3 regions of the Bradyrhizobium sp. Ash2021 genome follow, and region 1 is predicted to be linked to each of the others. Evidence: predicted binding sites of a transcription regulator. Region 1 holds the regulator's gene; each other region holds the start of a gene.
What was found. Region 1 encodes LexA, which represses DNA repair genes until DNA is damaged. Its sites were predicted from a motif close to TGTTCNNNNTGTGTTCNG; they were not measured.
Positions count from the first base shown of each region.

Region 2: NL528_RS13145 (PA0069 family radical SAM protein) is a predicted target of LexA. The motif match lies at 2,010-2,027, and genes of this name have one in related genera.
Region 3: uvrA (excinuclease ABC subunit UvrA) is a predicted target of LexA. The motif match lies at 1,752-1,769, and genes of this name have one in related genera.

Region 1 is NZ_CP100604.1:5,290,775-5,294,035, forward strand. Features, by position in the region: gene glp (gephyrin-like molybdotransferase Glp) at 1-963, shown strand, start outside; gene lexA (transcriptional repressor LexA) at 1,164-1,874, shown strand; gene NL528_RS25465 (hypothetical protein) at 2,068-2,274, shown strand; gene NL528_RS25470 (hypothetical protein) at 2,488-2,916, shown strand; gene NL528_RS25475 (hypothetical protein) at 3,050-3,261, shown strand, end outside.
Region 2 is NZ_CP100604.1:2,721,659-2,724,919, forward strand. Features, by position in the region: gene NL528_RS47075 (RSP_7527 family protein) at 20-124, opposite strand; gene NL528_RS13135 (helix-turn-helix domain-containing GNAT family N-acetyltransferase) at 221-1,165, opposite strand; gene NL528_RS13140 (glycosyl transferase) at 1,289-1,858, opposite strand; gene NL528_RS13145 (PA0069 family radical SAM protein) at 2,050-3,210, shown strand.
Region 3 is NZ_CP100604.1:4,722,803-4,726,063, reverse strand. Features, by position in the region: gene NL528_RS22505 (outer membrane beta-barrel protein) at 1-536, shown strand, start outside; gene NL528_RS22500 (outer membrane beta-barrel protein) at 829-1,587, shown strand; gene uvrA (excinuclease ABC subunit UvrA) at 1,855-3,261, shown strand, end outside.

The DNA of each region.
Region 1 (3,261 bases):
AACGAGGCGGTGCGGATTTTCACCGGCGGCGTGATCCCCGACGGCGCCGATGCCGTCATCATCCAGGAAGACACGATTCGGGAAGATTCGGCAGTCGACGGCGACCACATCACCATCACGGAGGCCGCGAAAACCGGCCGGCACATCCGCCCCGCCGGCGTCGATTTCCGCGAGGGCGACGTGCTGCTTGCCGGGGGAAGCCGCCTCACCGATCGCGACCTCTCGCTCGCCGCCGGCATGAACTATCCGGAACTCGCCGTCCGCCGCCGCCCGAAGGTCGCGGTGCTGGCGACCGGCGACGAACTGGTGATGCCGGGCACCATCCCCGGCCCCGGCCAGATCGTCTATTCCAACGGGTATGCGCTCCGCGCGCTGGCGCGGGCCGAGGGCGCCGAGACCATCGACCTCGGCATCGCCGCCGACACGGTCGCGGCCACCACCGAGGGCATCCGCCGGGCCCGCGCATCCGGCGCGGACATCCTGATCACCACCGGCGGCGCCTCGGTCGGCGACCACGACCTCGTCAAGCAATCGCTGGAGGCGGAGCGCGTCACCATGGCGTTTTGGCGGATCGCGATGCGGCCGGGCAAACCGATGATGCATGGCCGGCTCGGCGCAATGCGGGTGATCGGCCTGCCCGGCAATCCCGTCTCCTCCTATGTCTGCGGTTTTCTGTTTCTGGTGCCGTTGATTCGGGCGCTGTCGGGCCGCGCCAGCGTCCATCACACCAGAGAAACGGCGCTGCTCGGCCGCGATCTCGCCGCCAACGACCAGCGCGAGGATTACTTGCGCGCCCGCCTCGAGGAGCGCGCCGACGGCACGCTGATTGCAACCCCGGTCACCCATCAGGACAGTTCGCTGCTCGGGAATCTCGCTGCGGCAAGGGCACTTGTGATACGTCCGCCGTTTGCACCCGCAGCCGGTGCCGGCGCGCCCTGCGAGCTCCTGCGTTTGCCGGAGTGAAGCGCCGGGCGGCACGTTCCGGCAAAACCGGGTCCCGTTCACCGGAAATTAAGTGGTTGCGGAACATGTATCGAACATATAGTGTCCGTTCATGATTTGTTTCGAGACCTTGTGTCTAGGAACGGGAGTTTCGGACTTCCGATATCAGGCTCCCGATCTCAGGGAATCGAACGACGCGACCAACCGGGGGAATGCTCGAGATGCTTACGCGCAAACAGTATGAACTTCTGCGTTTCATCAACGAAAGGCTGAAAGAGGCTGGCGTGCCGCCCTCCTTCGACGAGATGAAGGATGCGCTCGACCTGCGCTCGAAGTCCGGTATCCACCGACTCATCACCGCGCTGGAAGAGCGCGGCTTCATCCGCCGCCTGCCCAATCGCGCCCGCGCCATCGAGGTCATCAAGCTGCCCGAGCTGTCGGGCGGCGGTAACGGCAATGGCCGCCGCGGCTTCACCCCGAGCGTCATCGAAGGCACGCTGGGCAAGGTCCGCAGCTCCGGCGCCAGTGCTTCCGAGGACGACGGCAACCGCCCGGTCGCGGTGCCCGTGATGGGCCGGATCGCCGCCGGTACGCCGATCGAGGCGCTGCAGACCCGCAGCCATACCATCAGCGTGCCGCCGGACATGCTCGGCTCCGGCGAGCACTACGCGCTCGAAGTGCGCGGCGATTCCATGGTCGACGCCGGCATTCTCGACGGCGACATGGCGCTGATCCAGCGCAACGACACCGCCGACACCGGCGATATCGTGGTGGCGCTGATCGACGAGGAGGAAGCCACGCTGAAACGCTTCCGCCGCCGCGGCGCCTCGATCGCGCTCGAGCCCGCCAATACCTCCTATGAAGTCCGCATCCTGCCGCCGAATCGGGTCAGGATTCAGGGCAAGCTGATCGGGCTTTACCGGAAGTATTGAGACCGGAAGTATTGAGCGGACGCGCTGGTCCGCTTTCGATTCCCTGCAAGGGGCGGATTATCCACCCCTGATGGATGGTCCTTCGGCAATCGTAAGGATTATCCGCGGCCCAGTCCGGCGCTAGATCCTCAGCACGCAAGCAACGAAGCGCACCCGCTTCGTCGAAAATAGCGTGCAGCACGAGGAGACAACCATGCGCAAGACCATTTTGACGGTTCTGGTTTCGGCATTGATTGCCGCATCGACGTCGCAGTTCGCTTCAGCGGCCGAACGGCACCGCGCCAACAAGGCGAACCGCGTGGTGGCCGGCGGACAATACCGCAACGCCAACAATTCAGTCGACGCCCCCGCGCCGTCCGGCTGGGCCTATGGCGGCTTCTCGGCACCCGCCGGTCACTGATCAACTCGGCAACGACAAAGAGACCCCGGCGGAGTCGGGGCTTTTTTTTGCACGCACGGTTCGAACCGAGCGCGTGTTAGCGCGTTTGTGATCTGACAGGCCTACGCCAGCCGCACAATTGCCCACAAAAGCGCGTAAGCTGTCTCCACTCTGATAGAGGCCTGTTGCCTCAACAGGAGGCACGGGTCGGCTATCTCGAATGAGGAGCATCCGATGTGTGACTATAGTCTGCACGCTATGGCAACCCGCCCCGCCAAGGTCGGAGAGACGCTGATCACCACGACATTCCGCGGCACATCGACCCGCGGATTTGCATCAGAGAGCGAACCCAATGTCGCGGTCTGCATGCTTCCCGGCACCGAGCTGGCGTTTGCCGAAGACGTCAAATACGACAACCGGTGGATCTGGACCCGGACCGTCGGCTTCCGCGTCGGCAAGTTCAACATGATTGATCCGCATGTTCGGGAACGTCACCATGACGCGGTCGAGTTTCCGGACGGAAGCTTCGTGCTGGTGACGCAGCTCTGCGAGGGACAGCGGGTCAGCGTACTGCAATTGCCGGTGACGGTGACTCATCCGATCACCGAGCGCGCGGCTCCGGCTGTCGAAACGCGTCCGGCGACGTCGATCTCGATCGGCTGATCCTTCGCCGTCGGCTTCGGCCGGCGAGCGTTGCGACGCGCGGTGAGTGAAATCGTATTGGAGCGCCTCCGGTACGCAATCCGGAGGCGCAAAAAAGCTGTGTGTTGCCGAAACATGCCAAAGGGAGTGACCGGTGGTCACCAAGATCAGTTGGCAAAAAGCCGGGCACGTCACCGAGCCCGGCCGATACATGTTCAGATTCGGATGGCTTAACGTCGCAGCAGAAGACCTGGCGATCTGGGAACAATTTCCGGATGCGACGTTTACGCTGGTCCAGATGGCGGCGGCGGCGGACGGCATGGAGGAATTTCACCTCGGCGCGTTCGAAGTGCCGGCGCATCCCTT
Region 2 (3,261 bases), 2.6 Mb from region 1:
AATTTCAGATCAGTTGCCGTCAACGCCACCCGATGATCCGCATCAGTGACGCCCACAACGCGCTGCCCGTCTTCCGGATGGCTTCGGCGCGTAACCGATGCGCTCGCCGTTTATAAAATGCCATGAGCTCCGGCGTGATGCGCCGCGGTGCGAAGGCTTCTCGTTTTGACGCGTTTTCTTCACGCGAACCGGTGGCCACTTCGCTCGAAAACGCTATGCATTACAATTCGCGCTCCCAGGTCTCGCCGATCAGGCTTTGGCCAAAGCTGCGATGCGGCTCGGTGGCGACCAGCACGAATCCGGCGTCCTGATAAATCCTGCGGGCGGCGACCAGAATGCTCTGGGTCCACAGCGTGATCTTGCGATAGCCGCAGGCCTTCGCAAAGCCGATGCATTCGGCGACCAGCCGCTGGCCCAGCCCCTGTCCGCGGCCGGCCGGATCGACCAGCAGCAACCGCAGTTTTGCGACATCGTCGCTATGCCGGACCAGGAACACCGAGCCGACCTGGACGCCATCGATGTCGGCGATCCAGCAGCGCTCCCGGGAGGCGTCGAACGAGGCGAGGAACTTTGCCGCGATCTCCGCGACCAGGCCCTCGAACGATGAATCAAAACCGTATTCGCTGGCATAGAGCGCACCGTGGCTCTGCACCACCCATCCCATGTCTCCCGGGCGGGGCTCGCGCAGGATCGCGGGCGGAAATGGCGCCTGTGAATCGCCGAGCAGACGTTCGATTGTCCCCATCGCGCCGGTCAGCCGCGCGCCAGCGCCGCGCGGCAACGCGGCCAGCATCGCGCCGACCTCGTCGTGCGAACTGCGATCGAGCTTCGCAAAAGCCTGGCGTCCCCTGGCCGTCAAAGCGAGCCGGTACTGCCGGCGGTCCGAGGCCAGCGGCTTGCGGGTGATCAACCCGCTATCATCGAAATTCTGGACGATCCGGCTGAGATAGCCGGCATCGAGGCCGAGTTCGGCTCCGATCTCCTTGGCGGACAAATCATCCCGGTGCGCGAGTTCGTACAGCACCCGCGCCTCGCTCAGCGAGAACGGACTTTTCATCAGATGCTGGTCGAGCACGCCGAGCTTGCGGGTGTAGAAGCGATTGAAAGCGCGTACCGCCGCGATCTGGTCGTCGGAATCCTGTGGAGCCGAATCTTGTAGAGTCATGGCGCGCCTCGATACTTGCCATTGTCAAATAATTATTTGACTTTGGCAAGTATATTTTGGCGGCGCTGTCGGGCTCTGATTGGAGCGGAATCCGGTTTCAATATTTGTTGGGGGCCAGCCCGCCTAGGCGACCACGATGCGGCTGCGCAGCATCGTGCGGGAGCGGCGGCCGAGCTGCCGAAGCAGGCGGGCTTCGGAACGGCGGGCATCCGGCCGGTAACCGCCGAGCCGGTCGTAATGATCGCGGGCGATCAAGAGCCCCTGTTCGGCCGACGGACCCGCAATCATGCGGGCCACGAATTTGAGGCCGTCGCGCAGCCCCGTGTCGGCATAGGGCGAGCGGGCATAGCGAAAAATCCCGGCGCGGGGCCGGCCGCTGTTCGCGACGCCCTGGATGAATTGCGTGGTCTCCTCGATCCAGCCGGAGTCGAGCACGGCGCCGGCGTGCAGGAACATCAGCCAGGGTGAGCGCGCCTGACGTGCGCCCGCCGCCAGTGCCGCGGCGCGCGTTCCCTCGAATGGCAGAAAGCGGCAGCCGGCGACGTCGGCGACCCGTTCGATCACGCCGGTACCGGCGCGGTCGACCAGCACCACCTCGCGCACCAGGCCGGCCGCTGCGCCCGGCACCAAGGCCGCCAGCGTCGCGACGGCAGGCTGTTCGACCCCGTCGGTCGGAATAATCACGCTCAGCATTGAGGCTTCGATGGCTCAAACAGTGAAAAACGCTGCACTGTTAGCATCTTGTCACAATCAAAACAGCCGTCCGGCTGCAGTTTTTTGCGTCGAGCGGCGACGGCTGCTCCAATCCAGTTTTTGTTTTCACGTTGTGGATTGTCGTCATCGTTGTTCTTGATTTGTTCTCAAGGCGTGCTATGTACTGACCCATGAGCCGAGCATCCTCTCATGCCCTCAAGCACCCGCCGGTCACGGCGCCCTCCGAACCGGCGGGTGCGACTCCTTTTCCGGAACGCGCCGTTGCGATCGACCGCGAACGGCGGCGCGGCCGCGGCGCACAGTCCAACGACAGCGGCCGCTTCGAGGCTGAGGCCCGGGTCGCCTTCGACGACGGCTGGCAGAGCCTGGACGAGCTGCCGCCGTTCAAGACCACGGTTTCGATCGATACCTCGCGCAAGGTGATCGCCCGCAACGACTCGCCCGACATCGGCTTCGACCGCTCGATCAATCCCTATCGGGGCTGCGAGCATGGCTGCGTCTACTGCTTCGCGCGGCCGACCCACGCCTATCTCGGCCTGTCGCCGGGGCTGGATTTCGAATCGAAACTGCTCGCCAAGCCGGACGCGCCGGAGTTGCTGGAGAAGGAACTGGCGGCGCCGGGTTACGAACCGCGCATGATCGCGATCGGCACCAACACCGATCCGTATCAGCCGATCGAGCGCGAATACAAGATCATGCGCGGCATTCTCGAAGTGCTGGAACGCGCCGGCCATCCCGTCGGCATCGTGACCAAATCGGCGCTGGTAACGCGCGACATCGACATTCTCGCAAGGATGGCCAAACGCAATCTGGTCAAGGTCGCGCTGTCGGTGACGACGCTCGATCCGAAACTCGCGCGCACCATGGAGCCGCGGGCCTCGACGCCGCCAAAACGGCTGGAGGCGATCCGGCAACTGGCGGAGGCCGGCATTCCGGCAACCGTGATGGTAGCACCTGTCATCCCCGCGCTGAACGATGCCGAAATCGAGCGCATTCTCGATGCGGCGGCGCATGCCGGCGCCAGGGAAGCGAGCTACGTGCTGCTGCGGCTGCCGCTGGAAGTGCGCGACCTGTTCCGCGAATGGCTGATGGCGAATTATCCCGACCGTTATCGCCACGTCTTCACCCTGATCCGCGACATGCGCGGCGGGCGCGACTACGACTCGCAATGGGGCACGCGGATGAAGGGCACCGGCCCGATGGCCTGGATGATCGGCCGCCGGTTCGAAATCGCCTGCGAAAAGCTTGGCCTCAACAAGCGGCGCTCGAAGCTGACGACGGATCATTTTGCGAGGCCCAAGCGCAGCGGGCAGCAACTGAGTTTGTTTTAATAGTCGTCATTGCGAGCGCAAGCGAAGCAATCCATGCGACCGCGCAAAGAA
Region 3 (3,261 bases), 570 kb from region 1:
ACGCGACCGGCGGCACCGCCGGCGGTCAGATCGGTTATCGCTGGCAGGCCGGCACCTGGGTGTTCGGCGTTGAAGCGCAGGGCAACTGGGCCGACTTCAAGGGCAGCAATGTCAGCCTGGCCTTCCCGCTCTTCAGAAACGAGTCGCGGATCGACGCGTTCGGCCTGTTCACCGGTCAGGTCGGTTACGCCGCCAACAACGCGCTGTTCTACCTGAAGGGCGGCGCTGCCGTGACTTCGGATCGTTTCCGTTCGTTCGCAACCGGCACCAACCTACTGGTATCCGACGCCAACGACCAAACCCGCTGGGGTGGCACGGTCGGCGTCGGCGTTGAATACGGCTTTGCTCCGAACTGGTCGGCTGCGTTCGAATACGATCATTTGTTCATGCAGGACAAGACCACCACCTTCCTCAACAACGGCGTCGCCGGTGTTGCTGGCACCCTGTTCAGCACCGACCGCATCCGTCAGGATGTCGATCTCGTCACCGTCCGCGTCAACTACCGCTGGGGTGGCCCGGTCGTCGCGAAGTACTGATCTTCGCAACGCGCCAAAATTCGAGACGAGAAGGCCGGCCTAGCGCCGGCCTTTTTGTTTGCACGCCTCGTTGTTTGCATGACTCGTTGTTTGCACGACTCGTGCTTCGATCGAATTTCGACGGTGTGCGGATGTTGCGCACGCCTGTCCCGAATGAGGCGTTTTGCCACGGATGTGGTTTTTTGGTGACGGCCTTTTCGCACCCGTTGAGCTAGAATTTTTCGATCTCACGCGTTCGCTTGGCGATGCGCTGGGGCCAAAAGACGCGAACGGGAATCGCAGGGGAATGAAAATGATACGAAACGTTCTGGTGGCAGGGTTCGGCTTGGCGACATTGGCGGCGGCGCCCGCGCTCGCGGCAGACCTTGCCGCGCGGCCCTATGCCAAGGCGCCCACGATGATCCCCGCGGCGTATGACTGGAGCGGCTTTTACATTGGCCTCAACGGCGGCGGCGCATCGAGCCGCGAGTGCCTCACCATCACCAGCGTTGCAGGCGCTGCGGTGACCCCGAATTCCGAGGGCTGTCACAGCGCGACGGGTGGCCTCGCCGGCGGCCAGATCGGTTATCGCTGGCAGAGCGCGGGTTGGGTGTTCGGCGTCGAAGCCCAGGGTGATTGGGCCGACCTGAAGGGATCGACTGCAAGCCTGACGGCGGTGATCCCCTACACCAACCAGACCAAGGTCGACGCCATCGGCCTGTTCACCGGCCAGGTCGGCTACGCCTGGAACAACGTGCTCTGGTACCTGAAGGGCGGTGCCGCAGTCACCGACAACAAATACACCAGCGCCTTCACCGCAACCGGTGTCGTGTTCAATCAGACCACCGAAACCCGTTGGGGCGGCGCGATCGGAACCGGAATTGAGTTCAGCTTCGCGCCGGACTGGTCCGTTGGCTTCGAATACGACCATCTGTTCATGGGCAACCGCAACGTTACGTTCCCGGCCACCGCCATTGCCGTCACCCGCAGCGACAACATCCGCCAGGATGTCGACATGGGCACGGTCCGGGTCAGCTACCGCTTTGGCGGTCCGGTCATCGCCAAATACTGATCGTCGTACTGATCGTCGCAACAGCGGGCCTTGCGACTGGAAAAGGCCGGCCTCGCGCCGGCTTTTTTGTTTTGATGCCGCCGAGCTGCTGCCACGTGCCGCCATTGCAACCTGCTTCGCAACAAACCGTTGATGATTCGCCGAGAGCACTGGAAATCACCCGGCGTTCTTCCTACGTTCCCAGCATCACCCCATCGGCGCTTGTTGGCGGATTTCCCGCGATGCGCGCCCTAAAGCGGCGCCCGACGCGCGCCTGGAATTGCCGATATGGATGAAGTGCTCAGGGCGAAGCGCCAACAAAACGCCTCCTCGATGCGCGCGATCACGATCCGCGGCGCGCGCGAACACAATCTCAAGAACATCGATGTCGAGATCCCCCGCGACAAGCTCGTGGTGTTCACCGGCCTGTCAGGCTCCGGCAAATCCTCGCTCGCCTTCGACACCATCTATGCCGAGGGCCAGCGGCGCTACGTCGAGTCGCTCTCCGCCTATGCGCGCCAGTTCCTGGAGATGATGCAGAAGCCCGACGTCGACCAGATCGACGGCTTGTCTCCTGCAATCTCGATCGAGCAGAAAACCACGTCAAAAAACCCGCGCTCCACCGTCGGCACCGTCACCGAGATCTACGACTACATGCGCCTGCTCTGGGCCCGCGTCGGCGTGCCCTACTCGCCCGCGACGGGGCTGCCGATCGAAAGCCAGATCGTCTCGCAGATGGTCGATCGCGTGCTGGCGCTGCCCGAAGGCACCCGGCTCTATCTGCTGGCGCCGGTCGTGCGCGGCCGCAAGGGCGAGTACAAGAAGGAGCTCGCCGAATACCTCAAGAAAGGATTTCAGCGGGTCAAGATCGACGGCACGTTTTACGAGCTCGCCGAAGCGCCTGTTCTCGACAAGAAGTTTCCGCATGACATCGACGTCGTGGTCGACCGCATCGTGGTGCGGCCGGACATCGACCAGCGCCTGGCGGAGAGCTTTGAGACCGCGCTAAAGCTGGCCGAAGGCTTGGCGGTGATTGAATATGCGGATGCGCCCGCGGCCGCGGCCGACGAGAAGAAATCCGACAAGAAGACCGCAAAGATCCACGACAAGAGCGGGCCGGAGCGGATCCTGTTCTCGGAAAAATTCGCCTGCCCGGTTTCCGGCTTCACCATTCCCGAGATCGAGCCCAGACTCTTTTCCTTCAACAACCCCTATGGCGCCTGTCCGGCCTGCGGCGGCCTCGGCGTCGAGCAGCATATCGACGAGGACCTGGTCATCCCCGACAAGGAGATGACGTTGCGCAAAGGCGCCATCGCGCCCTGGGCCAAGTCGTCCTCGCCCTATTACATCCAGACGCTGACCGCGCTCGGCAAATTCTACAAGTTCACGCTCGACACCAAGTGGAAGGACCTGCCGAAAAAGACGCAGGCCGCCCTCTTGCACGGCTCCGGCGACGACGAGATCAAGTTCTCCTATGAGGACGGGGTGCGTTCCTACGACACCAAGAAGCCGTTCGAAGGCGTCATCACCAATCTCAACCGCCGCTACCGCGAGACCGAAAGCGAATGGGCGCGCGAGGAGCTGGCAAAGTATTTCTCCGACGTTCCCTGCGAGGCCTGCCACGGCTACCGGCTGAAGCCGGAGGCGCTGTGCGTCAAGATCGGGGCAAAACATATCGGCGAAATCTCTGAATTG